DNA from 3 places in the Micrococcus sp. 2A genome. Region 2 is predicted to be linked to each of the others. Evidence: predicted binding sites of a transcription regulator. Region 2 holds the regulator's gene; each other region holds the start of a gene.
What was found. Region 2 encodes HrcA, which represses chaperone genes, less so after heat shock. Its sites were predicted from a motif close to TTNGCACTCGNNNNNNNCGAGTGCNAA; they were not measured.
Positions count from the first base shown of each region.

Region 1: the regulator HrcA is predicted to act here: its motif matches at 2,018-2,044, upstream of groES (co-chaperone GroES).
Region 3: the regulator HrcA is predicted to act here: its motif matches at 8,149-8,175, upstream of groL (chaperonin GroEL).

Region 1 covers NZ_CP154351.1:1,824,448-1,835,243, reverse strand. The annotation lists gene AAG742_RS08390 (ATP-binding cassette domain-containing protein) at 1-478, shown strand, start outside; gene AAG742_RS08385 (hypothetical protein) at 615-1,517, opposite strand; gene groES (co-chaperone GroES) at 2,225-2,521, shown strand; gene groL (chaperonin GroEL) at 2,643-4,250, shown strand; gene AAG742_RS08370 (dicarboxylate/amino acid:cation symporter) at 4,602-6,032, opposite strand; gene guaB (IMP dehydrogenase) at 6,309-7,853, shown strand; gene AAG742_RS08360 (GuaB3 family IMP dehydrogenase-related protein) at 7,905-9,041, shown strand; gene AAG742_RS08355 (SURF1 family protein) at 9,142-10,068, shown strand; gene AAG742_RS08350 (DUF3817 domain-containing protein) at 10,065-10,628, shown strand; gene guaA (glutamine-hydrolyzing GMP synthase) at 10,725-10,796, shown strand, end outside.
Region 2 covers NZ_CP154351.1:1,376,067-1,384,235, forward strand. The annotation lists gene AAG742_RS06400 (PhoH family protein) at 1-751, opposite strand, end outside; gene AAG742_RS06405 (16S rRNA (uracil(1498)-N(3))-methyltransferase) at 832-1,584, opposite strand; gene dnaJ (molecular chaperone DnaJ) at 1,581-2,708, opposite strand; gene hrcA (heat-inducible transcriptional repressor HrcA) at 2,740-3,753, opposite strand; gene AAG742_RS06420 (DUF3097 domain-containing protein) at 3,832-4,692, shown strand; gene AAG742_RS06425 (DUF4870 domain-containing protein) at 4,798-5,208, shown strand; gene hemW (radical SAM family heme chaperone HemW) at 5,227-6,516, opposite strand; gene lepA (translation elongation factor 4) at 6,517-8,169, opposite strand, start outside.
Region 3 covers NZ_CP154351.1:442,372-453,167, forward strand. The annotation lists gene AAG742_RS02085 (DUF4032 domain-containing protein) at 1-438, opposite strand, end outside; gene AAG742_RS02090 (thioredoxin domain-containing protein) at 563-1,429, shown strand; tRNA gene AAG742_RS02095 (tRNA-Thr) at 1,486-1,559, shown strand; gene AAG742_RS02100 (S8 family serine peptidase) at 1,689-3,626, shown strand; tRNA gene AAG742_RS02105 (tRNA-Val) at 3,745-3,818, shown strand; gene AAG742_RS02110 (threonine/serine exporter family protein) at 3,855-5,843, shown strand; gene AAG742_RS02115 (uracil-DNA glycosylase) at 5,883-6,560, opposite strand; gene AAG742_RS02120 (DUF3263 domain-containing protein) at 6,614-6,952, shown strand; gene AAG742_RS02125 (LytR C-terminal domain-containing protein) at 6,956-7,960, shown strand; gene groL (chaperonin GroEL) at 8,309-9,943, shown strand; gene AAG742_RS02135 (DUF4031 domain-containing protein) at 10,033-10,796, opposite strand, start outside.

The sequences.
Region 1 (10,796 bases), 450 kb from region 2:
GCAGCTCGTGGGCTTCGGACGGTACCCGTACTCCCGCGGGCGGCTGACCCTCGACGACGAGCGCCACATCTCCGAGGCCGTGGACTTCCTGGGCCTGGGGCCGTTCGAGAACCGCTACCTCGACCAGCTCTCCGGCGGCCAGCGTCAGCGTGCCTACGTGGCCATGGTGCTCGCGCAGAACACCGAGTACGTGCTGCTCGACGAGCCGCTGAACAACCTGGACATGCAGCACTCGGTGCAGATGATGCAGCAGCTGCGCCGCGCCGCCGACGAGCTGGGCCGCACCGTGGTGATCGTGCTGCACGACATCAACTTCGCCGCGCACTACGCCGACCACATCGTGGCCATGGGCGACGGCCAGGTGGTGGAGACGGGCTCGCCCCACGAGATCATGCGCCCCGAGGTCCTCGAGCGGATCTTCAAGACGCCGTGCCACGTGGTGGAGGGGCCGGCCGGCCCGCTCGCCGTCTACTACTGAGCGGGGCTGGGCGGGGCTGGAGCTGGGCGGGGCGGGGCTGAGCTGGGCTGGGCTGAGCTGCCGTCGGCCGCCCGTGTGGTCTCCGGTCCCTCCATCCGACGCCCACACCCTCCGAGAGTGGTCACAACACGCCGTCTCAACTCTCTGCAGGCGGCGCGTCGTGACCACTCTGCGAGGTGGACTCCGGGCGCGGGTCGATGCGATGCCCCGCCGCCCGCCGTTCGAGAATGACCTCGACCAGCCGTCGGCAGGCCTCACGGTGATCCTCGGCCGTCACCCGCAGGGGAGCGACCCCCCGCGCGAGGAGCCAGCGGTCCCGCCGGGCGTCCCGGGCCTGCTGCTCCCGCGCGAGGTGATGCGCGCCGTCGTACTCGAGAGCGACGGCGCCGTCGGCGTAGTACAGGTCCACCTCGGGACACTGGGGATCGGCGGCGTCGAGGCGGAACTGCAGGATGGGTTCGCCCAGCCCCGCAGCGATCAGATCGAGCCGCACACGCGTCTCCAGGGGAGAGTCCGACCCCACGCGCACCTGCGCCAGCGCCCGTCGCGCCGCATCGATGCCCGGTACACCACCCAGCGCCTCCACGACGGCGGCCAGCCCCTCCGGAGTCGACGCCGGCTCGCGTCGTCCTCGCCGCGACCAGCGCCGGGCGAGCAGGTGGTCGCCGGCAGCGATGAGGTCCTCCGGCGTCCACGGAGCGCCGCGCGTGCACAGGTCCGCCCAGGTCCGCTCCGGCGTGGTGGCCCGCAGCCCGTGGACGGCACCCACGTGGTGCGCTGGAAGATCCCGACGGTGCGGGGCGACGCCCTCGCGCCGCAGCCGCTGCCCCGGCGGGAGCGTGACGTGGACGAGGCTGGAGGGGGCCGCGGCGTGCGGGGTCGGCATGCCGTGCAGATGCGCCGCGGTGTCGTGGGAGAGCACCGCCGCACCGCGTCGGCGCAGCAGGGCGGCGAGGACAGCACCGCTCCATCCGTGGCCCGGTTCGGCCAGGCCGACGTCCGCCCATGACGGGCCGGGAGACTCCGCGCGGAACCGCACGCCGTGCAGGGGAGTGGAGAGGTCAGCGCGTCGCAGCCGTTGAGGGGGCACCCCCGCTGTCCGCGCTTCAGCTGTGGTGAACGCAGGAGGCAGGGGAGGAAGGCCCGAGGGCGGCGTCGGCGACATGGCCGAAGCCTCGGCGCAGCGGGACCGTGCGACACCCGCGGTGAGCCCATCTGGGGATGGGGCCGCCCGCCGTCGGCCGCTGTGCAGGGGGCGTTGCGTGTCCGCTCCGGGGGAGGGTGGTCCCGCCTCCCTCCCGACGACCCCTATGGCTCTCCCGCCCTGTTTCCCGCCCCCGCCTCGCCCCGGCCCCGGCCCCGCCGCCCCGCCCCGCCCCAGCCCCCCGCAGGGTGGTCGCAACACGCCGCCTGAACTTCTTGCAGACGGCGTGTTGTGACCACCCTGGAACCGGGTCCATACGGCAAGGGGCCAGGAGTGGGCGCTGACGACTCGAGCCGCGCGGCGAGTCGGCGAGCGGACCCCGCCCCCGGACGCGGCTGGCACTCGTGTTGAAGGAGTGCCAAGGCCCGGAGTAGAGTCGACACTGGCACTCGGGGGTACCGGGTGCCAACGCCCGAGGATGGACCCTGCGGCACCGCGACGACGGAGGGTCTCCACGCCCGTGGCACCCCCTGAGACCACGTCAACGCAGACTCGGCGGCCCTGTCGCCGGCCCGCACGTCGAACAAGAAGGAGTGTGCAGCATGTCCGTTGCCATCAAGCCCCTCGAGGACCGCATCGTCGTCCGCCCGCTGGAGGCCGAGCAGACCACCGCCTCCGGCCTCGTCATCCCGGACACCGCCAAGGAGAAGCCCCAGGAGGGCCAGGTCGTGGCCGTGGGCCCGGGCCGCGTCGCCGAGAACGGCAGCCGCGTGCCGGTGGACGTCGCCGAGGGCGACGTCGTCCTGTACTCCAAGTACGGCGGCACCGAGGTCAAGGTCGGCGGCGAGGAGTACCTCGTCCTCTCCGCCCGCGACGTGCTGGCCATCGTCACCAAGTGACCCCCGCGCGTCGGGCCCGGTGAGCGGAGCGCACCACACCGGTGCGCCGCCCCGGGCCCGACGCGTCCCGCACTCCCCGAAGACTTCCTGAAGACTTCCTGAACCGAAAGGAGCGTCCGTCATGGCCAAGCAGCTGGCATTCAACGACGACGCACGCCGCGCCCTCCAGGCCGGCATCGACAAGCTCGCCGACACCGTCAAGGTGACGCTCGGCCCCAAGGGCCGCAACGTGGTGCTCGACAAGGCGTGGGGTGCCCCCACCATCACCAACGACGGCGTCACGATCGCCCGTGAGATCGAGCTGGACGACCCCTACGAGAACATGGGCGCCCAGCTCGCCAAGGAGGTCGCCACCAAGACCAACGACATCGCGGGCGACGGCACCACCACCGCCACCGTGCTGGCCCAGGCCCTCGTGAACGAGGGCATGCGCCAGGTCGCCGCCGGCGCCGCGCCGAACGACGTCAAGAAGGGCATCGAGGCGGCCGTGACCGCCGTCGAGAAGCGCCTGCTGGAGAACGCCCGCCCGGTCGAGGGCAAGAACGTGGCCCACGTGGCCGCCATCTCCGCGCAGTCGGACGAGGTCGGCGAGCTGCTGGCCCGCGCCTTCGACACCGTGGGCACCGACGGCGTCATCACCATCGAGGAGTCCTCCACCACCTCGACGGAGCTGGACGTCACCGAGGGCATGCAGTTCGACAAGGGCTACCTGTCCCCGTACATGGTCACCGACGCCGAGCGTCAGGAGGCCGTGCTCGAGGACCCGTACATCCTCATCAACTCCGGCAAGATCTCCAACGTGCAGGAGCTGCTGCCCCTGCTGGAGAAGGTCCTGCAGTCCAACCGCCCGCTGTTCGTGATCGCGGAGGACGTCGAGGGCGAGGCCCTGTCCACCCTCGTGGTCAACAAGATCCGCGGCACCCTGAACGTCGTGGCCGTGAAGGCCCCGGGCTTCGGCGACCGCCGCAAGGCCATGATGCAGGACATCGCGATCCTCACCGGCGCCCAGGTGGTCTCCCCGGACCTCGGCATGAAGCTCGAGCAGGCCGACCTCGACGTGCTCGGCACCGCGCGCCGCATCACCGTGTCCAAGGACAACACCACGATCGTGGACGGCGGCGGTGAGAAGGCCGACGTGGACGCCCGCGTCTCCCAGATCAAGGCCGAGGTCGCCGCGACCGACTCCGACTGGGACCGCGAGAAGCTGCAGGAGCGCCTCGCCAAGCTCGCCGGTGGCATCGGCGTGATCCGCGTGGGCGCCGCCACCGAGGTGGAGCTCAAGGAGCGCAAGCACCGCATCGAGGACGCCGTGTCCTCCACGCGTGCCGCGCTCGAGGAGGGCATCGTCGCCGGCGGCGGCACCGCCCTCATCAACGCCCTCTCCGTCCTGGACGAGGACGCCGACGTGCAGGCCCTCACCGGGGACGCCGCCGCGGGCGTGGAGATCGTGCGCAAGGCGCTCAAGCAGCCGCTGCGCTGGATCGCCCAGAACGCGGGCGAGGACGGCTACGTCGTCGTCTCCAAGGTCGCCGAGCTGGCGCCGAACCACGGCTACAACGCGAAGACGGGCGTGTACGGCGACCTCCTCGCCGACGGCGTGATCGACCCCGTGAAGGTCACCCGCTCCGCGCTGGCCAACGCGGCGTCCATCGCGGCGCTCGTGCTCACCACCGAGACCCTCGTGGCGGACAAGCCCGAGGACGAGGACGAGCACGGCCACCAGCACTGAGCTGAGTGACGTCGCCGGCAGGGCCGGCTCCCTCACGACGACGGCCCGTCATCTGCGCGCGCAGATGACGGGCCGTTTCGCGTCTCCGCACCTGTTGCCCGCTTCCGTTGGCGCACCGGGGCGCTCCGCGGCCGCGTCCTTGACGCAACGGGATCGATGGCGGTCCGGGACGTCGGACCCGGCGCCGTGACGGACCGCCGCGTGATGAGGTCTTGCGCCAGGGGGGCGCGGGGGAGAGGGCTCGGGACCACCGGGCAGCGCGCCGAGGGAGTCGCCGACGTGGGGACAGGCCAGGGGAGGAGGGGCCATGGCCCCTCCTCCCCTGATCAGCGCGTCGAGCGAGGGGCCGCGTCAGGGACGCGTGTCGACCCCGACCATCTGCGCCTGCGTGTCGGCGCGGTCCTGCGCCCGGGCTTCGACGATCTCGGCGTCGTCGTCGGCCATCACGTCGCCGCGCTCGGCGTCGTAGCGGGCCTGGTCCAGGATGCCCTCCTGCTTGGCCACGAGGGCCGGGATGAGCGCCTGGCCGGAGACGTTCAGGGCGGTGCGCCCCATGTCCACGATCGGGTCGACGGCGAGCAGCAGCGCCATGCCCTCGAGGGGCAGGCCCGCGGTGGACAGGGTGAGCGTGAGCATCACGGTGGCGCCGGTGGTGCCGGCCGTGGCCGCCGAGCCCAGCACGGAGACGAGCACGATCAGCGCGTACTGGCCGAGGCTCAGGTCGATGCCGTAGAACTGCGCCACGAACACGGCCGCGATGGCGGGGTAGATGGCGGCGCAGCCGTCCATCTTGGTGGTGGCGCCCAGCGGGACGGCGAAGGAGGCGTAGCCGGTGGGCACGCCGAAGTTCCGCTCGGCCACGCGCTGGGTCACGGGCAGGGTGCCCAGCGAGGAGCGGGAGACGAAGCCCAGCTGGAACGCCGGCCACACGCCGGAGAAGAACTGCCGCACGGAGAGGCCGTGCGCTCGGGCCAGCAGCGGGTAGACCACGAGCATGATGAGGGCGAGGCCGATGTAGATGGCGACCACGAACTTCACGAGCGTGCCCATGGTGGACCAGCCGTAGGAGGCCACGGCGGTGCCCAGCAGGCCGATGGTGCCGATCGGTGCGAGGCGGATGATCCACCACAGGACCTTCTGGATGATGGCCAGCATCGAGCGGGAGAACGCGAGGAACGGCTCGGCCTTCTCACCCACCTTGAGGGCGGCGACGCCCACCGCGATCGAGATGACGAGCACCTGGAGCACGTTGAAGGTGGGGGAGGCGACGACGGCGCCGGCGTCGCTGGTGGACGCCTTCACGGTGAGGCCGAGGAAGTTGACCGGGACCATGGAGGTCACGAAGTCGAGCCAGCCCACGTCGCGGGCGTTGTAAGAGTCCGGGGCGGTCTGCCCGGTGCCGACGCCGGGCTGCAGCATCACGCCCACGGCGAGGCCCACCAGCACGGCGATGAGGCTCGTGATCGCGAACCACAGCAGGGTCTTCGCGGCCAGGCGGGCCGCGTTGGTCACCTGGGCGAGGTTGGCGATGGAGGCGACGACGGCGAAGAAGACCAGCGGGACGACCGCGGCCTTCAGGAGGGTCACGTAGATGCCGCCGATCAGGTCGAGCATCTCTCCGAGCCAGGTCGGGTTCTCCTCGGTGTGGCCCATGCCGCGGGCGAGGAGGCCGAGGACGAGGCCGAGGACGAGGGCGGCCACGATCTGCCAGCCGAAGTTGGTCATCCAGGCGGGGAGCCGGCGTCGCGCGGCCGGTGCGGGGGAGGTCTGTGCTGTGCTCACCGGGAGAGGCTAGGAGGGTGCCTAGCACGACGACGAAACGGGTTGCGTTCTGTGACTCGGGCGTGACGCCGGTCTCGCCGGCGGCCCGTGCGCGAATCATGGCGGACCTCACGGGAGCGCCCCGACCGTCACATCATCGGGGAGCCCCCATGCCGACCTCCGTCTCCGGTCCTCGACCCGGACCCGCCCGACCCTGTGACCGCCGACGCACCCATCCCCGGCGCACCACCCCGTGGGCATAGAATCGCGGAAACCCCCGTCTCGAAAGGCCCCTTCGTGACCACCACCAGCACCGGCCCGTCCTCGGACCCCGTCCACTCCGCCGCCGATCCGTTCGGATTCTTCGGCCTGACGTACGACGACGTCCTCCTCCTGCCCAGCCACACGGACGTCATCCCGGCGGACGCGGACACCGGGACGCAGGTGACCAAGCGGATCCGCCTGAACATCCCCGTCATCTCGGCCGCCATGGACACCGTGACCGAGGCGCCGCTGGCCATCGCGATGGCGCGCCAGGGCGGCATGGGCATCATCCACCGCAACCTCTCCATCGAGGACCAGGCCTCGCACGTGGACACGGTGAAGCGCTCCGAGTCCGGCATGATCACGGACCCCGTCACCGTCGGCCCGGACGCCACCCTCGAGGAGCTCGACGAGCTGTGCGCGCAGTACCGCGTCTCCGGCCTGCCCGTGGTGGACACGGACGGCGTGCTGGTCGGCATCATCACCAACCGCGACGTCCGCTTCGTGGACCACGAGGACTTCGCCACCCGCACGGTGCGCTCGGCCATGACGCCGATGCCGCTCATCACGGGCCCCGTGGGCATCTCCCGCGAGGAGACGGTCGCGCTCTTCTCCCGCCACCGCATCGAGAAGCTCCCCCTCGTGGACGATCAGAACCGGCTGCAGGGCCTGATCACCGTCAAGGACTTCGACAAGGCGGAGAAGTACCCGGACGCCGCGAAGGACGAGGAGGGCCGCCTGCGCGTGGGCGGCGCCGTCGGCTTCTTCGGCGACGGCTGGGAGCGGGCCATGGCGCTCGTCGAGGCGGGCGTGGACGCCCTCGTGGTGGACACCGCCAACGGCCACACCCACGGCGTGCTGGACATGATCGCCCGCCTGAAGAAGGAGAAGGCCGCGGCGCACGTGGACATCATCGGCGGCCAGGCCGCCACGTACGCGGGCGCCAAGGCGATCGTCGACGCCGGCGCGGACGCCGTGAAGGTCGGCGTCGGCCCGGGCTCCATCTGCACCACGCGCGTGGTGGCCGGCGTCGGTGTCCCCCAGATCACCGCGATCTACGAGGCGGCCAAGGCCACGCGCCCCGCGGGCGTGCCGCTGATCGCCGACGGCGGCCTGCAGCACTCCGGCGACATCGGCAAGGCGCTCGTGGCCGGCGCCGACTCCGTGATGCTCGGCTCCCTGCTGGCCGGCACCGCCGAGTCCCCGGGCGACCTGGTGTTCTACCAGGGCAAGCAGTTCAAGGCCTACCGCGGCATGGGCTCCCTGGGCGCCATGCAGACCCGCAACGGCAAGCGCTCCTACTCCAAGGACCGCTACTTCCAGGCGGACGTGCCGGCCGAGGACAAGCTGATCCCCGAGGGCATCGAGGGCCAGGTGCCCTACCGCGGCCACGTCGCCAACGTGGTGCACCAGCTCGTGGGCGGCCTGCGCCAGACCATGTTCTACACGGGCGCGCCCACCATCGCGGACCTCAAGGAGAACGGACGCTTCGTGCGCATCACCTCCGCGGGCCTCAAGGAGTCCCATCCGCACGACATCATGATGACCGTGGAGGCGCCGAACTACAGCTCCCGCTGAGCCCGGCGCCCTCCCCGGTGGCGCCCAGGATCCCTGGGATAGGCTGGGGAGGTGACGAATCAGATTGAGATCGGCCGTGGAAAGCGCGGCCGCCGCGCCTTCTCCCTCGACGACGTCTCCGTGGTGCCGGCCCGCCGGACCCGGGACCCGGGGGATGTGAACCTGTCCTGGCGGATCGACGCCTACACGTTCGACATGCCCGTGATCGGCGCCCCCATGGACTCCGTGATGAGCCCGGACACGGCCATCGCGCTGGGCCGCCTGGGCGGCCTCGGCGTGCTGAACCTCGAGGGCCTGTGGACCCGGCACGAGGATCCCGCGCCGCTGCTGGAGGAGATCGCCGCGCTCGAGGCGGCCCCCGGCAGCCCCGAGGTCACCCGCCGCCTCCAGGAGATCTACGACGCGCCGATCCAGGCCGAGCTGATCACGGCGCGCCTCGCGCAGATCCGCGAGGCCGGCGTCGTGGTGGCCGGCTCCCTCACTCCGCAGAACACGCAGCAGTTCTACAAGACCGTGCTCGCCGCGGGCGTGGACCTCTTCGTCATCCGCGGCACCACCGTCTCCGCCGAGCACGTGTCCTCCACGCACGAGCCGCTGGACCTCAAGCAGTTCATCTACGAGCTCGACGTCCCCGTGATCGTGGGCGGCGCCGCGGGCTACACCCCGGCGCTGCACCTCATGCGCACCGGCGCGGCCGGCGTGCTCGTGGGCTTCGGCGGCGGCGCCTCGACGACGACGCGCCGCGCCCTCGGCATCCGCGTCCCCATGGCCACGGCCATCTCGGACATCGCCGAGGCCCGGCGCGACTACATGGACGAGTCCGGCGGCCGCTACGTGCAGGTGATCGCCGACGGCGGCCTGGGCACGTCCGGCCAGATCGTCAAGGCCCTCGCGATGGGCGCCGACGCCGTCATGCTCGGCACCGCGCTCGCCCGCGCCGCCGAGGCTCCCGGAGCCGGCTGGCACTGGGGCCTCGAGGCCGCCCACCCGGACCTGCCGCGCGGCCACCGCACGCACGTCGGCACCGTCGCCCCACTCCAGGAGCTCCTGTGGGGCCCCGGCCACCAGACGGACGGCACCTCCAACCTCATGGGCGCGCTCAAGCGCGCCATGGCGACCACGGGCTACACCGAGCTCAAGGACTTCCAGAAGGTGGAGGTCATCGTCGCGCCCACGCACGTGATGTGACCACCGGCGCCGGGGCGGGCCACCGCCGGCCCCGGCCGACCGCCCCTCGGCCCGCCGTCGCAGCGGCCCTCCCGTCCCGTTCCGGAAGAAGTGATCTCGGGTGCTCCGTACCGCCCTGAAGCCCGTGTGGCTGGCCACGCTCGTGCTGGCCCTCGTGGCGGCCGGCCTGTTCGTGGCCCTCTCACGCTGGCAGTTCCAGTCCGCGGAGACGGCGGCCCCGCCGCCCCGCACGCAGACGGAGAACGCCGTCCCGTTCACGGACCACGTCCGCCCCTCCGAGCCGCTCCTGGCCTCCCAGGCGGACCAGGTCGTCACCGCGTCCGGGGCGTTCCTCCCGGGCACGGACGCACTCATCGCCCGGCGCCTGCACGAGGGGCGGCAGGGCTTCTGGACCGTGACGGCCTTCCGGGTGGCCGGCGCCCCGGACGGGGAGGTCGTCCCCGTCGTGCGGGGCTGGTCGGAGGACGCCGCCCTCGTGGACCCGGCACCCACGGGCGAGGTGACCCTGACCGGGCGCCTCCTGCCCCCGGACGGCCCCCTGCCCCGTTCCACGGAGCCCGCGGAGACCTCCGGGCGCCCCGTGTACACCACGCTCGCCCCCGGCCAGCTGGTCAACGTCTGGGACGAGCCCTCCTACGCCGCCTACGTGGCCGCGTTCGCGGTGACGGACGCGGTGGGCGCGGACGTCTCGGCGGGGGCCGCCCCGGGAGGCCTCGAGCCCGTGTGGGTGCCGCCGCAGCCGGAGGAGACGCAGGTCGTCTGGCTGAACGTGTTCTACGCGATCGAGTGGATCCTCTTCGCGGGCTTCGCCCTCTTCCTGTGGTGGCGGTTCGTGCGCGACGACCACGAGCGCGAGCTGCAGGAGGCCCGCCTGGACGAGGAGTGGGCCGCCCAGTGGCGGGCCGAGGAGCTCGCCCGGCGCCGGGCCGCCGCGCGCGAGGCCAAGGAGCGGGCGCTCGCGGCGCAGGCCGCGCGCACCCCGCATGACGACGGACCCGCGGGTCCCCCGAAGGAGCAGACACGATGAGCCATCCCGACCCCCAGTCCCGACCGGACGCGCACGCCGCGGTGGACCCGACGAGCCTGCCGGACCCCGAGGACATCACCGAGGCCGACCTCCCCGAGCCGCCGCCGCGCCCGGGCCGGGAGAGCCGCCGGTTCGCCGGCACGCAGCAGCAGATCCGCTCGGCCACCCGGTTCTACGTGGTGTGCGCGTGGATCACGGGCGTCATGCTCCTGCTGCTCGTGGCGGAGATGGTGTTCAAGTACGGCCTCCACCAGGAGCTCTTCGCGGGCGGCACCACGGTGGACGGCGAGCCCAACGTGCTGGGCCTGCATCCGGAGGACTCGGTGACCGGGGGAGTGAACCTCTCCCTCCTCATCCTCATCGCCCACGGCTGGATGTACGTGGTCTACCTCCTCGCGTGCTTCCGCCTGTGGTCCCTCATGCGCTGGGAGCCGGTGCGCCTGCTGGCGATGGCGGGCGGCGGCGTCGTGCCCTTCCTCTCCTTCATCGTGGAGAAGCGCATGACCCGCGTGGTGCGCGACGAGGTCCACCGGTACCCGTCCGCCGCCCGCCGCTACTGAGGCGCGGGCGCGGCGCCCCAGGACGCCTGGACTATCCTTGGTCGGGTGACGCAGAACCCCCCCACCCCCGAGAAGCCCGCCCCGCTGAGCGACGTGATGCCCACCGTCCTGGTGATGGACTTCGGTGCGCAGTACGCCCAGCTCATCGCCCGTCGCGTGCGTGAGGCC
Region 2 (8,169 bases):
GCTCGCCCGTGGTGTTCTGCGCCTCGTCGAGGATCACGAACGCGTCGTTCAGGGTGCGGCCGCGCATGTACGCCAGCGGGGCCACCTCGATCACGCCGGACTCCATGAGCCGCGGAATCGACTCCGGCTCGATCATGTCGTGCAGCGCGTCGTAGAGCGGGCGCAGGTAGGGGTCGATCTTCTCGTTGAGTCCGCCCGGCAGGAAGCCGAGCCGCTCCCCGGCCTCGACGGCCGGGCGGGTCAGGATGATCCGCGTGACCTCCTTGGCCTGGAGGGCCTGCACGGCCTTGGCCATGGCCAGGTAGGTCTTGCCGGTGCCGGCCGGGCCGAGCCCGAACACCACGGTGGAGCGGTCGATCGCCTCGACGTAGTCCTGCTGGTGGAGCGTCTTGGCGCGGATCGTGCGGCCGCGGCCGGAGAGGATCGAGTCCAGGTGCAGGACGCCGGCGCCCACGCGGCCTCCGCGGACGAGGTTCACCACCTGCTCCATCACCTCGGGGGTGACGGCGGCGTCACGGCGTGCGATGGAGCGCAGGTCCTCCACGACGCGGCGCACTGCGGCGACGTCCGGCGCGGGACCGGAGAGGTCGAGCCGCTGGTCCCGCACGGACAGGCCCACCGCCGGGAACACGCCGCCGAGGATGCGCAGCAGAGCGTCCTGGGGACCGAAGGCGCGGACCATGAGGTCGGCGGTCTCGAACTGGACGGACTCCTCTGCGGAGTCCGGGGGGAGGACGGCGGGAACGGTCACGAGGGGCGGATCACCTGTTCGGTCGGGGGCGGGATGCTCGGGTCCAGTCTAGGCGGACGGCCGGGCGCGGGACGGGCCCCTCACCAGCGGCCGAGCCGGTGCTCGAGCACGGCCAGTGCGGCGGGGCCGGCCGTCGAGGCGCGCAGCACGTGGGGTCCGAGCCGCACCGGGTGCGCCCCGGCGTCCCGGCACGCGTCCAGCTCGGCGGGCGAGATCCCGCCCTCCGGGCCGACCAGCACGGCGATCTCCTCGGCCCCGGCCCACGCGGCCTCCGGAAGGGCACCCAGCCCGTCCGCGGCGTCCTCGTGGAGCACGAGGAGCACGCGTCCCTCCCGCGCCAGGGACGCCGCGCCCGTGCCGGAGACGGGCTCGCGCACCTCGGGCACCCGCGCCCGGCGGGCCTGCTTGGCCGCGGCGTGGGCGGTGTCGGCCCACTTCTGCCGGGCCTTGGCGGCCTTGGGACCCTTCCACCGCACGATCGAGCGCTCCGCCTCCCACGGGACCACGGCGTGGACCCCGAGCTCCACGGCCGCCTGGACCGCCATGAGGTCGCGGTCACCCTTGGCCAGGGCCTGGACGAGCACGAGGCGAGGCGCGGGATCGGGCTCCTCGTCCACCTCGTCGAGCCGCACGTCGACGGCGTCGGGGGAGGCGGCCAGCACCGTCCCGTGGCCGCGGCGGCCGGAGCCGTCCGCCACGAGCACGGACTCCCCCGGGGCAAGGCGCATCGCGGCGGCGGCGTGCCGGGCCTCGGAGCCCGTGAGGGTCACGGTGGCCCCGGCGGCCGCTCCCTCGAGCGCCCCCGCCGCCAGGTGGAACAGCGGCGCGGTCACAGGTTCTTCAGGTTCTCCCGCAGGCGGGCGAACACGCCCCGCTGCTGCGGGGCGCCGTGGACCACGTCCTCGCCGCGGATCTCGGCCAGGCGCGTGAGGAGCTGGCGCTCCTCGCCGGTGATGTCCGTGGGGGTGGTGACGACCACGTCCACCTTGAGGTCGCCGCGACCGGAGCCGCGCAGCCGGCCCACGCCGAGGCCGTGCAGCGTCTCCACGTGCCCGGACTGGGTGCCCGGCTCCAGGGTCACGCTCTGCTTGCCGTCCAGGGTGTCGAGGGTGATGCTCGTCCCGAGGGCGGCGGCGGCCATCGGGACCGTCACGGTGGTGGCCAGGTGGTCGCCCTCGCGGCGGAAGACGGGGTCCGGGCGCACGGCGATCTCCACGTAGAGGTCGCCGTTCGGGCCGCCGGCGGGGCCGGCCTCTCCGCGGCCGGCGAGGTGGATGCGGGTGCCGTCGTCCACGCCGGCGGGGATGCGCAGGGTGAGGGGGCGCTCCGTGCGCACTCGTCCCTGGCCCGAGCACTCGGTGCAGGGGGTGGGGATCACGGTGCCGAAGCCGCGGCACGCCGGGCACGCCTCGGTGGCCATCACGGTGCCGAGCATCGAGCGCATCGGCCGCTGCACCATGCCGCGGCCGTGGCAGGTCTCGCAGGTCTCGGGGTCGGTGCCGGGCTCGCAGCACGAGCCCTCGCATCGCTCGCAGCGCACGGCCGTGTCCAGGTGGAGGGTCTGCTCGCTGCCGAACACGGCGTCCTTGAGGTCGATCTGCGCGGTGACGAGCGCGTCCTGTCCCCGGCGCGTCCGGCTCGCGGGGCCCCGGCCGGCGCCGCCCGCCGCGGACATGAAGGTCTCGAAGATGTCGGCGAAGCCGCCACCGCCGAAGCCGCCGAAGCCGCCGCCGAACCCGGCGGAGCCGTTCTCGTTGCCGGTGGTGTCGTAGCTGCGGCGCTTGTCCTGGTCCGAGAGGACCTCGTAGGCGTGGGAGATGCGCTTGAACTGCTCCGCGGCCTCCGGGCTGGGGTTCACGTCCGGGTGGTGGGTGCGCGCCAGCTTGCGGTACGCGCGGCGGATCTCCTCGGTGCTGGCGTCGCGGCTGACGCCGAGGGTCTCGTAGTGGTCGGACACGGTGGGGGCACTTCCTTCGCGGGGGTCGAGGTCAGGGGGTGAGGATGCGGGAGAGGTAGCGGGCGATCGCGCGGACGGAGGCCATGGTGCCGGGGTAGTCCATGCGCGTGGGGCCCACCACGCCCACCTTGGCGACGGCGCCCGGCCCATAGGCGGCGGCCACCACGGAGGTGTCCGCGAGCGAGCCGGCGTTCTCGGAGCCGATCCGCACGGACACCCCGTGCGCGTCCTGCTCCATCTCCGTGAGCAGGCGCAGCAGCACCACCTGCTCCTCGAGGGCCTCCAGGATCGGTCCGATCGAGGCGCCGAAGTCCCCCGTGGAGCGGGCCAGGTTGGCGGTGCCCGCCATGACGATCCGGTCCTGTCGGCCCGCCTCCAGGAGGCTGCGGACCGCGCCGACGAGCGCGTCCGCCGTGGGACGCTGCTCCGGCCGCACACCCGTGACGGCCGCGTCCAGCAGGGCGGCGGCCTGCCCGGCCCCTCGGCCGATCATCGCCTGGAGCAGGAGCAGGCGCAGCGCGGCGAGGTCATCCTCCGCCACGAGGCGCTCGAGCGGGACCACCCGCTGGTCCACCCGGCCGGTGGAGAGGATGAGCACGGCGAGCACGCGCGTGGGCGTTAGGGAGACGAGCTCGAGGTGGCGCACGGTCGAGCCGTCCTCGTGCGGGAACTGGGCGACGGCCACCTGGTGGGTCAGCTGGGCGAGGAGGCGCACGGTGGCCTCCATCATGTGCTCCGTGTCCTGCTCCGAGTCCAGCAGTGCCTGCACGGCTCGGCGCTCGGCCGGAGAGAGGGGCTTGACCTCGGAGATGCGGTCCACGAACACGCGGTAGCCCTTGTCCGTGGGCACCCGCCCCGCGGAGGTGTGGGGGGCCACGATCAGACCCTCCTCCTCGAGGGCGGCCATGTCGTTGCGCACCGTGGCCGAGGAGACGCCCAGCGCGTGACGCTCGACGATGGCCTTGGAGCCCACGGGCTCGCTGAGGGCCACGTAGTCCTCCACGATGGCCTGGAGCACCTGCAGTCGGCGCGGCTGCTCCGTCATGACGGTCTCCTTCCCTCCGATGTCTGGCACTCGCCACATCCAAGTGCCAATCCTACCGCCCTTGGTACCGTGCCCGACATGGACTGGAGCACGTGGGGCCCCGCGGGCCACGATTCCCTGACCCGACCGCCGGCGCGGCGCACCCGCGAGGTGCCGGCCTCCCCCGGCGTCGTGCTGGAGGACGTCGGCTCGGGGTTCACCGGCGCCGTCGTGCGCACGGAGCGCTCCGGCGGCGTGCACGTGGTGGTCCTGGAGGACCGCCGCGGCGTCCGCCGCTCCTTCCCCCTGGGCGGCGGATTCTGGATCGACGGCGAGCCCGTCACCCTCACCCCTGCGACGACGACGGCGTCGCGCGCGCCCGCCCGGACGGCGTCGGGATCCCGCCGCGTGGAGGGGGTCCGGGCGCGCACCGCCCGCGCGTCGCGGATCTGGGTGGAGGGCGTGCACGACGCCGAGCTCGTCGAGAAGGTCTGGGGCGAGGACCTGCGCCTCGAGGGGATCGTCGTGGAGCCGCTGCACGGCGTGGACGACCTGGCCGGGGCGATCCGTGAGTTCTCCCCCGGCCCCCGGCGCCGCCTGGGCATCCTCGTGGACCACCTCGTGACGGGCTCGAAGGAGGAGCGGATCGCCGCGGAGGCGATGCGGGTGCCCGGAGCGGCCGGCAACGTGCTCATCCTGGGCCACCCCTACGTGGACGTCTGGCAGGTCGTCAAGCCCGCCGTGCTCGGCATCGAGGCCTGGCCCGTGGTCCCGCGCGGCCAGGACTGGAAGACCGGCGTGCTGAAGGGCCTGGGCTGGCCCCACGGCACGAAGGAGGCCACCGGACTGGGCTGGAAGCGGCTGCTCTCCCACGTCACCACGTACGCGGACCTCGAGCCGTCCCTGCTGGGCCGGGTCGAGGAGCTCATCGACTTCCTCACCGCGGAGGACCGTGGCTGAGCACGCCGGGGCGCCGGCTCCGCCTCCCGTCGCCGCGCTACACTGATCGGGCCCCGCGTCCGCCCCGTGCGGCCGGGACCTTGCCGCCCCTCAGGAGGATCCGCCGTGAACACCACCCCGCCGCAGACCGGCCAGCCCCGTGCCGCGGCCTGGGTGGCCTCCGCCGGCACCGAGGGCGGACCCCTCAGCGCGAAGCAGGACCGAGACCGCGCCGCCTTCGGGCACCTGAGCGTGGCGCTGGGATGTCTCGGACCGCTGCTCGTGTGGCTGCGCTACCGTGACCGCGGACCGTTCACCGCTCAGGAGGCCAAGGAGGCGCTGAACTTCTCCGTGCCGCCCACGCTGCTGGTGGTGCTCTTCCTGCTCCTGGGCGCCCTCCCGGTCATCGGGCCGATTCTCGCGATCCTCGGCGCCCTCACCTGGGTGGCCATGTCCTGCTACGGCGTCATGGGGGCCGCGAACGTGTCGAAGGGCCGCCCCTTCCGCTACCCGTTCAACCTGCGCGTCCTGCGCTGAGCCGCACCGCGCTCGGCGTCAGAAGCCGGCCAGGTCCCGGACGATCCGGTCGTTGCGCAGCCGCCCCTCGAGGGTCGGCACGATCCGCCCGGACTGGGCGGCACGGCCGTCCACGAGCCCGTCCGCGATGAGGGCGGCCACGAGGTCCCGCAGCCGGGCGCCGTCGTCGCCGGCCGCGGCGAACCCCTCCTCCACCTCGGCGAGGCCCAGTCCCGTGGACGTGCGGGCGGCGAGCATCACCCGCTCGAGCCGGCGCGCCGGCGCATCGGGGATCTCCCGGCCCACAGCCGGGGTCACGCCCGTGGCCAGGCGCTGCGCGTACGCGGCGGGGTGCTTCGCGTTCCAGAAGCGCACGCCCGCCAGGTGCGAGTGCGCGCCGGGCCCCACGCCCCACCAGTCCTGGTCCTCCCAGTAGGCCACGTTGTGCCGCGCCCGGTGGACGCCCGTCCCCTCCGGGTCCCGCGCCCAGTTGGAGACCTCGTACCAGCGGTAGCCGGCCGTGGCGAGCATCCGGTCGGCCAGGACGTACTTGTCGGCCTGGTCGTCCGGGTCGACGTCGTCCACCTCGCCGCGGGCCACCCGGGCCCCGAACTTCGTGCCCTCCTCCACGATCAGGGAGTACGCGCTCACATGGTCCGGCGCGAGGGCGACGGCCGTCTCGAGCGTGGCGCGCCAGTCCTCGAGCGACTCCCCCGGCGTGCCGTAGATGAGGTCCAGGGAGACCTCGAGGCCGGCCGCGCGGGCCGCGGCGACGGCGGCGGGCACCGACGCGGGACGGTGCGTGCGGTCCAGTGTGGCCAGCACGTGTGGCACGGCCGACTGCATGCCGACCGAGAGCCGGGTGAATCCGCCCGCGGCGAGCGTGGCGGCGTACTCCGGGGTGATCGTGTCCGGATTCGCCTCGGTGCTGACCTCCGCGCCCGGCACGATCCCGAACCGCTCCCGCGCCGCGGCGAGGATCCGCACGAGGTGGGAGGCCGGCAGCAGCGTGGGCGTGCCGCCGCCGAAGAACACGGTGTGCAGCGGGCGGGCGGGCACGCCGGAGGCCTCGAGGGCGCGCTCGGCGAAGGCGAGCTCCGCGATGGCCGTCTCGGCGTAGTCGCCGCGGGCCGCGCCCGGGCCGAGGTCCACGGCCGTGTACGTGTTGAAGTCGCAGTAGCCGCAACGAACGGTGCAGAACGGCACGTGCACGTACAGGCTGAACGTCCGCGGCGCGCCGGCGGCCGCGGCCGCGCGGACCCGCGCGCCGACGTCGGCGGGCAGGGCGCCGTCGTCGGGCACCGGCATGCCCAGGGGAAGGGCGGGCACTTACTTCTTGGCCTGCTCGGCACCGTCCGAGGACAGTGCGGCGATGAAGGCCTCCTGCGGGACCTCGACTCGGCCCACCATCTTCATGCGCTTCTTGCCCTCCTTCTGCTTCTCCAGCAGCTTGCGCTTGCGGGAGATGTCGCCGCCGTAGCACTTGGAGAGCACGTCCTTGCGGATGGCCCGGATGTTCTCGCGCGCGATGATGCGCGCGCCTATCGCCGCCTGGATCGGCACCTCGAACTGCTGACGCGGGATGAGCTCCTTGAGCTTGCCCGTCATCATCACGCCGTACGCGTAGGCGTTGTCCCGGTGGGTGATCGAGGAGAACGCGTCCACCTGCTCGCCCTGCAGGAGGATGTCCACCTTGACGAGGTCGGCGACCTGATCGCCGTCGGCCTTCCAGTCCAGGGAGGCGTAGCCCTTGGTGCGGGACTTGAGCTGGTCGAAGAAGTCGAACACGATCTCCGCGAGCGGGATCCAGTAGCGGATCTCCACGCGCTCCTCGGAGAGGTAGTCCATGCCCTTGAGATTGCCGCGCTTGGCCTGGCACAGCTCCATGACGGCGCCGATGAACTCGCTCGGCACGATGACCGTCGCCGAGGCCATCGGCTCCCGCACCGCCAGGACCTTGCCCTCGGGGTACTCGGAGGGGTTGGTCACGGTGATGACCTCCTTGTCCTCCTTCGTGACCTCGTAGACCACGTTGGGCGCGGTGGAGATCAGGTCCAGGTTGAACTCGCGCTCGAGGCGCTCCCGGATGATCTCCAGGTGCAGCAGGCCCAGGAAGCCCACGCGGAAGCCGAAGCCCAGCGCCACGGACGTCTCCGGCTCGTAGACGAGCGCGGCGTCGTTGAGCTTGAGCTTGTCGAGGGCGTCGCGCAGCACCGGGTAGTCGGAGCCGTCGATCGGGTAGAGGCCGGAGAACACCATGGGCTTGGGGTCCTCGTAGCCGCCGATCTCCGCGGCGGCGGGCTTGGCGTGATTCGTCACCGTGTCGCCCACCTTCGACTGGCGCACGTCCTTCACGCCCGTGATGAGGTAGCCCACCTCGCCCACGGACAGGCCCTGGGAGGGGTGGGGCTCCGGCGAGGACACGCCGATCTCCAGAAGCTCGTGGGCCGCGCCCGTGGACATCATCCGGATCTTCTCCCGCGGGGAGAGCCGGCCGTCCATGACGCGCACGTAGGTCACGACGCCGCGGTAGGTGTCGTACACGGAGTCGAAGATCATGGCGCGGGCCGGGGCGTCGGCGTCGCCCGTGGGGGCGGGGATCCGCTCGACGACGCGGTCCAGCAGCGCCTCGACGCCCATGCCCGTCTTGCCGGACACCCGCAGCACGTCCTCCGGCTCGCACCCGATCAGGGTGGCGATCTCGGCGGCGTAGCGGTCCGGATCCGCGGCGGGCAGGTCGATCTTGTTGAGCACGGGGATGATCTCGAGCTCGTTCTCCATGGCCAGGTACAGGTTGGCCAGGGTCTGCGCCTCGATGCCCTGCGCGGCGTCCACCAGCAGGATCGCGCCCTCGCACGCGGCGAGCGAGCGGGAGACCTCGTACGTGAAGTCCACGTGCCCGGGCGTGTCGATCATGTTCAGGGCGTAGTCGGTCCCGTCCAGCGCCCACGGCATGCGCACCGCCTGGGACTTGATGGTGAT
Region 3 (10,796 bases), 930 kb from region 2:
CACGAGGGTCGGCCGCTGCAGCCGCTCGGAGAACACGGCGCGGTAGGGCAGGGAGAAGCGCAGGTGCCGGGTGACCAGTGCCGCGGGCAGGGGCGTGCCGTGGTCGCGGGTGCGTCCGGTGACGACCGCGACGGGCTCCACCGAGGGCGGCGGGCGGTCCGCGAGGCGGCGCAGCAGCCGATATTCGCGGAAGGCGAGCTCCTCCGTGGTCTCCTTGACGGCCACGATGCTCCCGCCCACGTGGGCGAAGCGCACCACGTGCCGCGAGATGCCGCGTGGCAGGGCGGCGAGGACGTCCTCCGGCCACTCCTCGAGCGGCGTGGACCACGGCAGCGCGAGCAGGGCCGTCGCGGGGTCCTCGGTCGCGTCGCCGGACGGGGCGCCGGTGACGGTCAGGCGGTCGGCGGGGGAGGGGGCGTTCGTCTCCGGGGGGGCCATGCCGCCGATCCTCCCAGACTGGGCGGATATGCTCACCTCGCGCATCGCGAGCCCGGCCCCGGCAGGTGCCCGCGCCCGCCGCCCGGAGCGCACCGGGACGCACACTTCGACCCCAGGAGGACCCTTGGCCAGCAGCAGAGCCTCGACGCCGTCGACCGACGCCCGAGCGCGCGCCCGCCGCATGCAGGAGGAGCAGCAGCGCAGGGACCGCCGCCGCCGCTCCCTCTGGATCTGGGGCGCCGTGCTCGCCGCCGCGCTCGCGGCCGCCCTCGTGGTGGCGCTCGTGGTGAACCAGGGCCGCGACGCCGCCGCCGAGGCCGGGCCCCTGCCCGCCGTCGCGAACACCGAGGGCGGCGTGGCCCTCACCTCCACCACCGCGCTCGCCGACGGCGGGGAGGACGTCGGCGAGGTCAAGGCCGCCGACGTGCAGGTCCCCGAGGGCGCCGGCGGCCAGCCGGAGAGCGTCCCGGGCGCCGAGGCGCCCGCGGACGGGGAGCCCCACCACGTGGTGGTGTACGCCGACTTCAACTGCGTGCACTGCGCCGAGTTCGAGATGAGCAACGCCGAGCAGCTGAACACGTGGCTCGACGAGGGCAAGGCGACCGTCGAGTACCGGATCGTCGACTTCCTCAGCACCCCGGGCAACCAGAACTACTCGGCGCGCGCCGCGAACGCCGCGTACTGCGTGGCCGAGCAGAAGCCCGAGGCCTACAACGCCTTCGTCGAGGGTCTGTTCGCGGCCTACCAGCAGCACGGGGGCAAGGGCATCTCCGACGACGAGCTCGTGGACCGCGCCGAGGAGCTCGGCGCGGACATCTCCTCCTGCGTGAAGGACGACGCCTACCGGCCCGCCGTGGCGTACGCGACCGCCAAGGCCAAGGCCGCCGGCGTCGGCGGCACGCCGACCGTCCTCATGGACGGCAAGAACTGGGCCATCGACGGCGCCGAGGACTCCTTCGGCGACTGGGCGTCCGCCAAGATCGAGGGCTGATCCCGGTATCCTTCAGGGGGTCGGTGCCGCGCCCGCGCGGACCCGGCCCCCTGCCCGCCCCCTTAGCTCAGCTGGCCAGAGCATCTGCCTTGTAAACAGAGGGTCACCGGTTCGAATCCGGTAGGGGGCTCGCGACGACCTCTGCATCCGTGCTGGTCAACTCCGCGCGTCGTGCCCTAGTGTGAGCCGCGTCACCCCCGGTGCCCGATCCCTCGGACTCCACCGCAGGCGGTGGCCCGTCCCCTCGAGGAGCAGCACGATGACGCCCTCTCCCCCCTCCCGCACGCGTCGTCTCGGCGCCCTGCTCGCCGCCGCCGTCGTGGCCGGCAGCGCCCTCGGCGCCTCGCCGGCCGTCGCCGTCGATGCCGCCCCCGACGCCTCACGCCCCGCGGTCTCCGCCCCGGCGCGCACGGCCGCGTCCACCGCCGCGGACCCGAACGCGGACGGCTACGACTCCTTCATCGTCACCTACAAGGAGACCGCGTCCGTCTCCCGCCCGACGGGCAGGGCCCTCGCGTGGGGCAAGGCGGCGAAGGAGGCGGGCGTGTCCGTGAAGGAGCTGCGCGAGACCGCGCTCGGCTCCCACGTGATCGCCACGGACGAGAAGCTCAGCCCCTCCGCGTCCGCCGCGTTCATGGCGGACCTGAAGGCCTCGAGCCTGGTGGAGGCCGTGGAGCCGAACGCCATCATGACCGCGAGCGGCCTCACCCCCGCCGATCCGTCCTACGGGCAGCAGTGGGGCTTCACCGGGGTGAACGGCATGCGCGTGCCGGGGGCGTGGGACAGCACCACGGGCACCGGCTCGATCGTCGCCGTGATCGACACCGGCATCACCTCCCATGCGGATCTCAACGCCAACGTGGTGGCCGGCTACGACTTCATCTCCAACACCACCTCCTCGCGTGACGGCAACGGCCGTGACGCCAACCCCGCCGACGAGGGCGACTGGTACCTCGCCGGCGAGTGCGGCGATCCCAACCCGTCGAACTCCTCCTGGCACGGCACGCACGTGGCCGGCACCGTGGCGGCCGCGGCGAACACGGTGGGCGTCGTGGGCGTGGCCCCGAACGCGAAGATCCAGCCGGTGCGCGTGCTGGGCAAGTGCGGCGGCTCGCTCGCCGACATCGCCGATGCGATCGTGTGGTCCGCGGGCGGCTCCGTGCCCGGCGCCCCCCTGAACGCCACCCCGGCCGACGTGATCAACATGTCCCTCGGCGGCTCCGGCACCTGCGGGACCACCTACCAGAACGCCATCAACGCGGCCGTGGGTCGCGGGGTGCCCGTCGTCGTGGCCGCCGGCAACGAGAACCAGCCTGCCGCCAACGCCCGCCCCGCCAACTGCCAGAACACCATCACCGTGGCCGCGTCCGACTCCTCCGGCCGCCGCTCCTCCTTCTCCAACTACGGCAGCGCCGTGGACGTGACGGCGCCGGGCAGCTCCATCATCTCCACGGTCAACACGGGCACCACCCGGCCGTCCGGCGCGGGCTACGCCTCCTACAACGGCACCTCGATGGCCACCCCGCACGTGGCGGGCCTGACCGCGCTCATGCTCACGAAGCAGCCCGGCCTGACCCCGGCACAGGTCGAGTCCACCCTGAAGTCGACCGCCCGCGCCATGCCCGTGACCTGCTCCGAGGGCTGCGGCGCCGGCCTGGCCGACGCCACCGCGGCCGTCGCCGCCGTCGGCGGGACGGCGCCGACCGACCCGACTGCTCCCGTGGAGCCGGCCCCCGCGCCCTCCGGCAACCTGCTGGTGAACCCGGGCTTCGAGTCGGGGGCCACCGGCTGGAGCGGCACCGGCCGGTCGCGGTACGAGTCCGTCTCCCCGCACTCGGGGGTCTACCACGGCGTGCTCAACAACCTCGGCTACGCGAACACCGCGACCCTCTCGCAGACCGTGGCCGTGCCCGCCGGCACGACCACGACGCTGTCCTACTGGGTGCGCGTCGACTCGGCCGAGACCAGCTCGTCCACCGCGTACGACAAGCTGTCCGTGCAGGTCCGCGACGGCGCATACGGCACGTACACCCTCAAGACCCACTCCAACGTGGAGAAGGGTCGCGGCTGGGTGCAGCACACCGTGGACGTCTCCCGCTTCGCGGGCAGGACGGTGACCCTGCAGTTCCGGGGCGTGGAGGACTCGTCCGCCTGGACGGCCTTCAGCCTCGACGACCTCGCGCTCTCCGCGAAGTGAGGCGAGCGGCAGGAGGGCCGGCCGGCCCTCCCGCCGTCGCGCGGACTTGCCCCCGCCGGGGGGATCCGGTAGAGTTCTGCGAGTTGTCCGGTCCGCCACGGCGGAACGGGACGCGCGCGGATCTTTAGCTCAGTTGGTTAGAGCGTTCGCTTCACACGCGAGAGGTCGCTGGTTCGAGTCCAGTAAGATCCACCGCAGCGGGGCCCTCCTTCGGGAGGGCCCTTCTGCGTGCCCGAAGGTGCGTCCGGCGTGATTGGATGTCACCGGCGACCAGCCGCGATCGAGGAGCAGCCAGGCGCAGAGCGCAGGAAGGACACGGTGGACGGCGTGGACCCGGACGGCCCCCAGGAGGCGGAGCGCTTCGACCCGCGCATCCCCGAGCCCGCCGCGGAGCCCACCCTGATCCCCGTGATCCGCCCCGCGGCCGCCGCGGAGTCCCCCGGGCGGCCGGCGCCCCCGGTGATGCTCAGCCCGGACTCGGCGGTGGACCTGGACCCGCTGCTGCTGGACGAGGACGCCGTCAACGAGACCGGGCTCGCGGCAGACCCCGGCCTGCACCCGGACCAGGGCGTCGTCCAGGCGGACGGGGCGGAGGACGCCACTCCCACCCCGGCCGCCGACTCGCCCCTGACCGAGCCGCCGCTCTCGGAGCAGGTGCCCACCTCGGTGCTCTCCCCGGCGGACGCCGACGGCGCCCTGCCCGCGCCGGCCGTGATCCCCGAACCGGACGTCACCGTCCCGGACCCGGTGGTTCCGCACGGCCCGCCGGAGAAGAAGGGCCGGCGCCGAGGGCGGCGGGGGCGCCAGGACCGCGCCGTGTTCGAGGAGGCCCTGCCCACGCAGACCCTCGCCATGGTGGAGCGTCTGCAGAGCTCGCCGTACGGGCGCAGGATGCGCTCCACCCTCCAGCAGCGCAGGGACGTCGAGCACCATTCCGTCGAGGCGCGGACCACCCTGGACTTCGCCCTCAAGCTGGGGGAGACGATGTTCAGCTTCGGGGCCACCTCGCTGGACGTGGAGACCTCGATCATCGTGGTGACCCAGGCCTACGGCATCCAGGAGACCGAGGTGGACCTGACCAACCAGGCCATCTCCCTCAACTACGCGCCCGACTCCTCCCGCGGCGAGGTGCCGTACACGCTGCAGCGCGTGGTGCGCTCCTCGTCCACGCACTTCGACGGCCTCGTGGCCGTCCACCGGCTCGTGGAGCAGATCTCCGAGGGGAAGGTCGAGCGCTCCGAGGCGCAGCGCCGTCTCGTGGAGATCCGCCACCGGCCCAAGCCGTTCCCGCCCTTCTTCGAGGTCCTGTTCGCGGGCGTGTTCGCGGGCTGCTTCGTCCCGTTCATCGGCGGCTCCTGGGAGGGCGCTCTGCTGGGCATGGTCTCCACGTGGCTGGTGTTCTGGCTCAAGGTCCAGGCGGACAGGGCCCGCTTCCCCGAGATCTTCTCCGCCATGTTCGCCGCCTTCCTCGCCACGGTCATCGCCCTGGTGGCGTTCGCCCTCCGGGTGCCCGTCAACCCCGCCGTGGTGACCGCGGGCGGCATCATGATGCTCCTGCCGACGGTGCGGTTCGTGACGGCCACCCAGGACGCGATCAACGGGTTCCCCGTCACGGCCGCCGGCCGCTTCATCTCCGCCCTGCTCGTCTACGCGGGGATCATGGGAGGGATCATGCTCGCGGTGGGGGTGGCGGAGATGGTCGGGCTGCCGCCGCTGGACCTCGCCGAGACCTCGCAGGAGAGCCACCCGTTCCTGCTCCTGCTGGCCCTCGTGGCGGTGGCGTCCATGTCCGACGCGGTGGTGGAGCAGAACCGCAGTCGTGCCATCCTCGCGAGCGGGGCGGTCTCCGCGGTGGGCTACCTCGTCTTCACGGCGGTCACCGCGGCGGGCACGAGCGGTCGGCTCGCCCCGGCGATCGCGGCGGCCGCGATCGGCTTCACGGCGCGGATCGTGGCGGAGCGGATCGGTGCTCCCGCCCTCGTGGTCGCGCTGCCCAGCGTGCTCTTCCTGCTCCCCGGCCTGACCATCTTCCGCTCCCTCTACGGATTCACCGTGGAGTCCCAGTCGGAGATGCTCGGGATCGTCGGGATCGTCGACGCGATCGTCATCGTCGCCGCGATCGCCGCCGGCGTGGCCCTGGGCAACACGGTGGCCAAGCCCGTCACGGACCGCCTGCGGGACTCCTCGCCCCGCGCGCTGCCGCCACGCCTGCGCTGACGGGACCCGCCCGGCGTCGTCGGGGCGGGCGGGACCGACTCAGGCCGGGAGGCGCCAGTCCACCGGCTCCGCGCCCGCCTCGGCGAGGAGGGCGTTGACCCGGCTGAACGGCCGCGAGCCGAAGAAGCCCCGCTGCGCGCTCAGGGGGGAGGGGTGCGGGGACTCCACGACGCCGCACCCCGCCTCGCGCAGCACCGGAGCCATGCGCCGGGCATCGGCGCCCCACAGCAGGCCCACGAGGGGGGTGCCGCGCCCTGCCAGCGCCCGCACGGCGGCCTCGGTGATCTGCTCCCAGCCCATCCCGCGGTGGCTCGCCGGCGCGCCCGCGCGCACCGTGAGGACGCGGTTGAGCAGGAGCACCCCCTGGTCCGTCCAGGCGGTCAGGTCGCCGTGCTCGGGCGGCGTGACGCCGACGTCGTCGTGGAGCTCCCGGTAGATGTTGGCCAGGGAGCGCGGCAGCGGACGCACACGGCGGTCCACCGCGAAGCACATCCCGATCGGGTGTCCCGGCGTCGGGTAGGGGTCCTGGCCCAGCACCAGCACGCGCACGTCGTCGAAGGGCTGGCGGAAGGCTCGGAGGATGTCCTCCGGTGCGGGCAGGACGTGCTCGCCGGCGTCGCGGCGCGCGCGCAGGGCGGCGCCGACGTGCTCGAAGGCGTCCGACTGCGCGGCCAGCGCCCTCTCCCATCCGGGGTCCAGGGGTGCGAGGAGATCCATGCTCCGAGCGTATCCGCGCGCCGACGGCCGCGACGGTCACTACAGTGGCCGTCATGCCTCAGCCGGATCTCCGCCCCGACGACGCCGCCGCGCGCGCCTCCCGCGCGCCCCTCGGCGGTCTCACGGAGCAGGAACGGGCCGTCCTCGACCTCGAGGCCGCGACCTGGCGGCACACCGGCGCGAAGGACCACGCGATCCGGGAGCGCCTCGGACTGGCGCCGACCGCCTACTATCAGGTGTTGAACGGACTGCTGGATCGCGAGGCCGCCCTGGCCTACCGCCCCCTCCTCGTCCGTCGCCTGCTGCGCACGCGCGGCACCCGGCGACGGGCGATCAGGAGGCCCGTGACTCCCTCGTCCACCGCTCCCGCTTCCCCCCGCCAGGAGAACTGACCGATGGCATACCGGCCCGACCGCTTCGACGACGTCCCCGAGTACACCGACCAGCGCGGCGCGCACCGCGCGTCCTTCGCACCGGCCGCCGCCGGCGCCACCGCCGCGTCCAGCGGCGCAGGCGGGGGCGCTCTCCGCCCGCTGCTGCTGCTCGCCGGGCTCGTGCTGCTCGCGGGCCTGTTCCTGGGTGTGATCCTGCCGTGGCTCACCGGCGGGGACGACCGCCCGACGGCCGGCGCGGCGGACTCCTCGTCCTCCTCGGCGCCCACGGACAGCACGACCGAGGCCCCGGCCTCCTCCTCCGAGGCCGCCGCGTCCTCGACCGAGCCTGCCCCGCCCTCCGCGACCACGGACGCGTCGAGCACCGGGCCCGCCCCGGCCGCCGAGTCCTCCCGTGCCGCGCAGGAGTCCGCCGCCCAGGCGTCCCGTGACGCGGAGGCCTCCCGCGCCGCCGAGCAGTCCTCCGCTGCCGCGCAGGCCGCCGAGTCCTCCCGTGCCGCGCAGGAGTCCGCCGCCCAGGCGTCCCGTGACGCGGAGGCCTCCCGCTCCGCCGCCGCGTCGGCCGAGGCCGCCCGCGCCGCCGAGGCATCGCGCTCCCAGGCTGCCGAGGCATCGCGTTCCCAGGCTGCCGAGGCATCGCGCTCCCAGGCTGCCGAGGCCTCCCGCTCGCAGGCCGCCGAGGCGTCGCGCTCGCAGGCCGCCGAGGCGTCCCGCAAGGCCGAGGCCTCCCGTGCCGCCGCAGCGGCGAAGAGCACCCGTGTGACGGTGTACAACGCAACCCGCATCAACCGCCTGGCCGCCCGCAACGCGCAGGAGCTCAAGAACGCCGGCTTCACGTCGGTGTCCGCCCAGAACTGGAGCGGCCCCCGCGTGGGCGCCTCCACCGTGATGTACAACCGCTCCGGGGACAAGGCCGCCGCCGAGGCCGTCGGCCGCGAGCTGGGCCTCCCCGTCGTCCAGAGCCCGAACCTGCAGGTCGACGGCGTCGCCGTCGTCGTCACCGGCTGACCCCGTCGGCGGCGCGTCCGCCGACGCTGTGCGACCCCCGTGGGCGCCACCCCCTGAGGGGACGGCGCCCACGGGGGTCGCGTGCATCCGGACCCGCGCGCCGTCCTCGTGTCGTCCGCCCGGTGCGGATGCGGGCGGACGACGCCCCAGCCTTTTGCACTCTCCCGGGGAGAGTGCTCATAATGGGGTTAGCACTCCGAAGGTGGGACTGCCAGTCGTACCCCGGCCGGCACCCCCGTGGAGGAGGACCTGTCCATCGGTGAGGCCCCGTTCCGGGCCGTCCGTCGCGGGCATCGGTGCGGGTCAGCCACCAGCAAGGAACGTGACGTCCAGAAAGGACATGCACTCATGGCCAAGACCATCGCATTCGACGAAGAGGCCCGCCGCGGTCTGGAGAAGGGTCTGAACACCCTCGCGGACGCCGTGAAGGTGACGCTCGGCCCCCGCGGCCGCAACGTGGTGCTCGAGAAGAAGTGGGGCGCCCCCACCATCACCAACGACGGCGTGTCCATCGCCAAGGAGATCGAGCTCGAGGACCCCTACGAGAAGATCGGCGCGGAGCTCGTCAAGGAGGTCGCCAAGAAGACCGACGACGTCGCCGGCGACGGCACCACCACCGCCACCGTGCTCGCCCAGGCGCTCGTGCGCGAGGGCCTGCGCAACGTGGCCGCCGGCGCCGATCCGCTCTCCCTGAGGCGCGGCATCGAGAAGGCCGTCGAGGCCGTCACCGCCGAGCTGCTCTCCGCGTCCCGCGAGATCGAGACCAAGGAGCAGATCGCCGCCACCGCGTCCATCTCCGCCGCCGACCCGCAGATCGGCGCCCTCATCGCCGAGGCGCTGGACAAGGTCGGCAAGGAGGGCGTCATCACCGTCGAGGAGTCCAACACCTTCGGCCTCGAGCTCGAGCTCACCGAGGGCATGCGGTTCGACAAGGGCTACATCTCCGGCTACTTCGTCACGGACACGGACCGCCAGGAGGCCGTCCTCGAGGATCCCTACATCCTCATCGTGAACTCCAAGATCTCCACCGTGAAGGACATGGTGGCGATCCTCGAGAAGGTCATGCAGTCCGGCAAGCCGCTGCTGATCATCGCCGAGGACGTCGACGGCGAGGCCCTGGCCACGCTGGTGGTCAACAAGATCCGCGGCACCTTCAAGTCCGTGGCCGTGAAGGCTCCGGGCTTCGGCGACCGCCGCAAGGCCATGCTCGCCGACATCGCCATCCTCACCGGCGGCCAGGTCATCTCCTCCGAGGTCGGCCTCTCCCTGGAGAACGCCACCCTCGACCTGCTGGGCACCGCCCGCAAGGTGGTCATCACCAAGGACGAGACCACCATCGTGGAGGGTGCCGGCGACGCCGAGCAGATCGCCGGCCGCGTGGCCCAGATCCGCGCCGAGATCGAGAACACCGACTCGGACTACGACCGCGAGAAGCTCCAGGAGCGCCTCGCCAAGCTGGCCGGCGGCGTGGCCGTCATCAAGGCCGGCGCGGCCACCGAGGTGGAGCTCAAGGAGCGCAAGCACCGCATCGAGGACGCCGTGCGCAACGCCAAGGCGGCCGTGGAGGAGGGCATCGTCGCAGGCGGCGGCGTGGCCCTGATCCAGGCCGGCGCGAAGGCGTTCGAGGGCCTGCAGCTCGAGGGCGACGAGGCCACCGGCGCGAACATCGTCAAGGTCGCCATCGAGGCCCCGCTGAAGCAGATCGCCTTCAACGCGGGCATGGAGCCGGGCGTCGTGGCGGACAAGGTCAAGACCCTCGAGGCCGGCCACGGCCTGAACGCCGCCACCGGCGAGTACGAGGACCTGCTGGCCGCGGGCATCAACGACCCGGTCAAGGTGACCCGCTCCGCCCTGCAGAACGCCGCGTCCATCGCGGGCCTGTTCCTCACCACCGAGGCCGTCGTGGCCGACAAGCCGGAGAAGAACCCGGCCGGCGGTGCCGAGGGCATGGACCCGATGGGCGGCATGGGCGGCATGATGTGACCACCCGCTGAGCCCGCCCGGTCCTCCCGGGCGCCCAGCACGCGAGGCCCGTCTTCCCGATCCGGGGAGGCGGGCCTCGCCGTGTCGGCTCAGGAGCGCAGGGCCTCCAGCTCGCGGCGCAGGTTCAGACGCGCCGGCTGCTCCCAGCGGGCGCGGCCGGTGGCGGTGGCGTAGAGGTGCTCGGCGGAGAGCAGGTGCTGGAGGACGGCAGCCCTCCCGGTGCGCCAGTGCGCGTCAGCGACGTGCGCGAAGTCCGCGCGCACGGCCTCGACGTAGCCGTCATACCCCTGGGGGGAGCTGCCGAGCACCGCGAGGTCCGCGTCGCTCAGAGCAGCCCCGGCGGGGTCGCCCGGGGCTGGGCGGTGGTCCACGGTGAGCAGCACGAGCCGCTCGACTTCGGCGACGAGGGCGGTGGGCACCCGCAGCCGCGGATCGCCGAGCAGGTGGAGGGCGAGCTCGGCCGAGTCCGCCTCGTCCTGGCCGGGGTCGGCCGTCTGGTCCGCCGCGTAGACGGCGTCGTGGAACCAGGCCGCCAGACGCACGGCGCGGGGGTCCGCGCCGAGGTCCTCACCAGCGGCGTCGAGCTCGTCCAGCGCCTCGAGCACGGCGAGCAGGTGCGCGGGGGAGTGGTAGTGGCGGTGCTCCTCGGCCCACCGCGTCAGCAGCTCCTGACCCGTCGCGAGCACCGCGTCCGGGTGGGCACCGGCCCCCGCGAAGAGCCGCTCCCAACGGCGGCGCAGCACCGGGGCGATCCGCGCCGGCCGGCGTCGGGCCGGAACGCGCAGGCCCGATCGGACGAGGCGCCGGACCAGCTCCGCGCCGCTGACCTCCTCCGCCCCTGCCGCCACGAGGT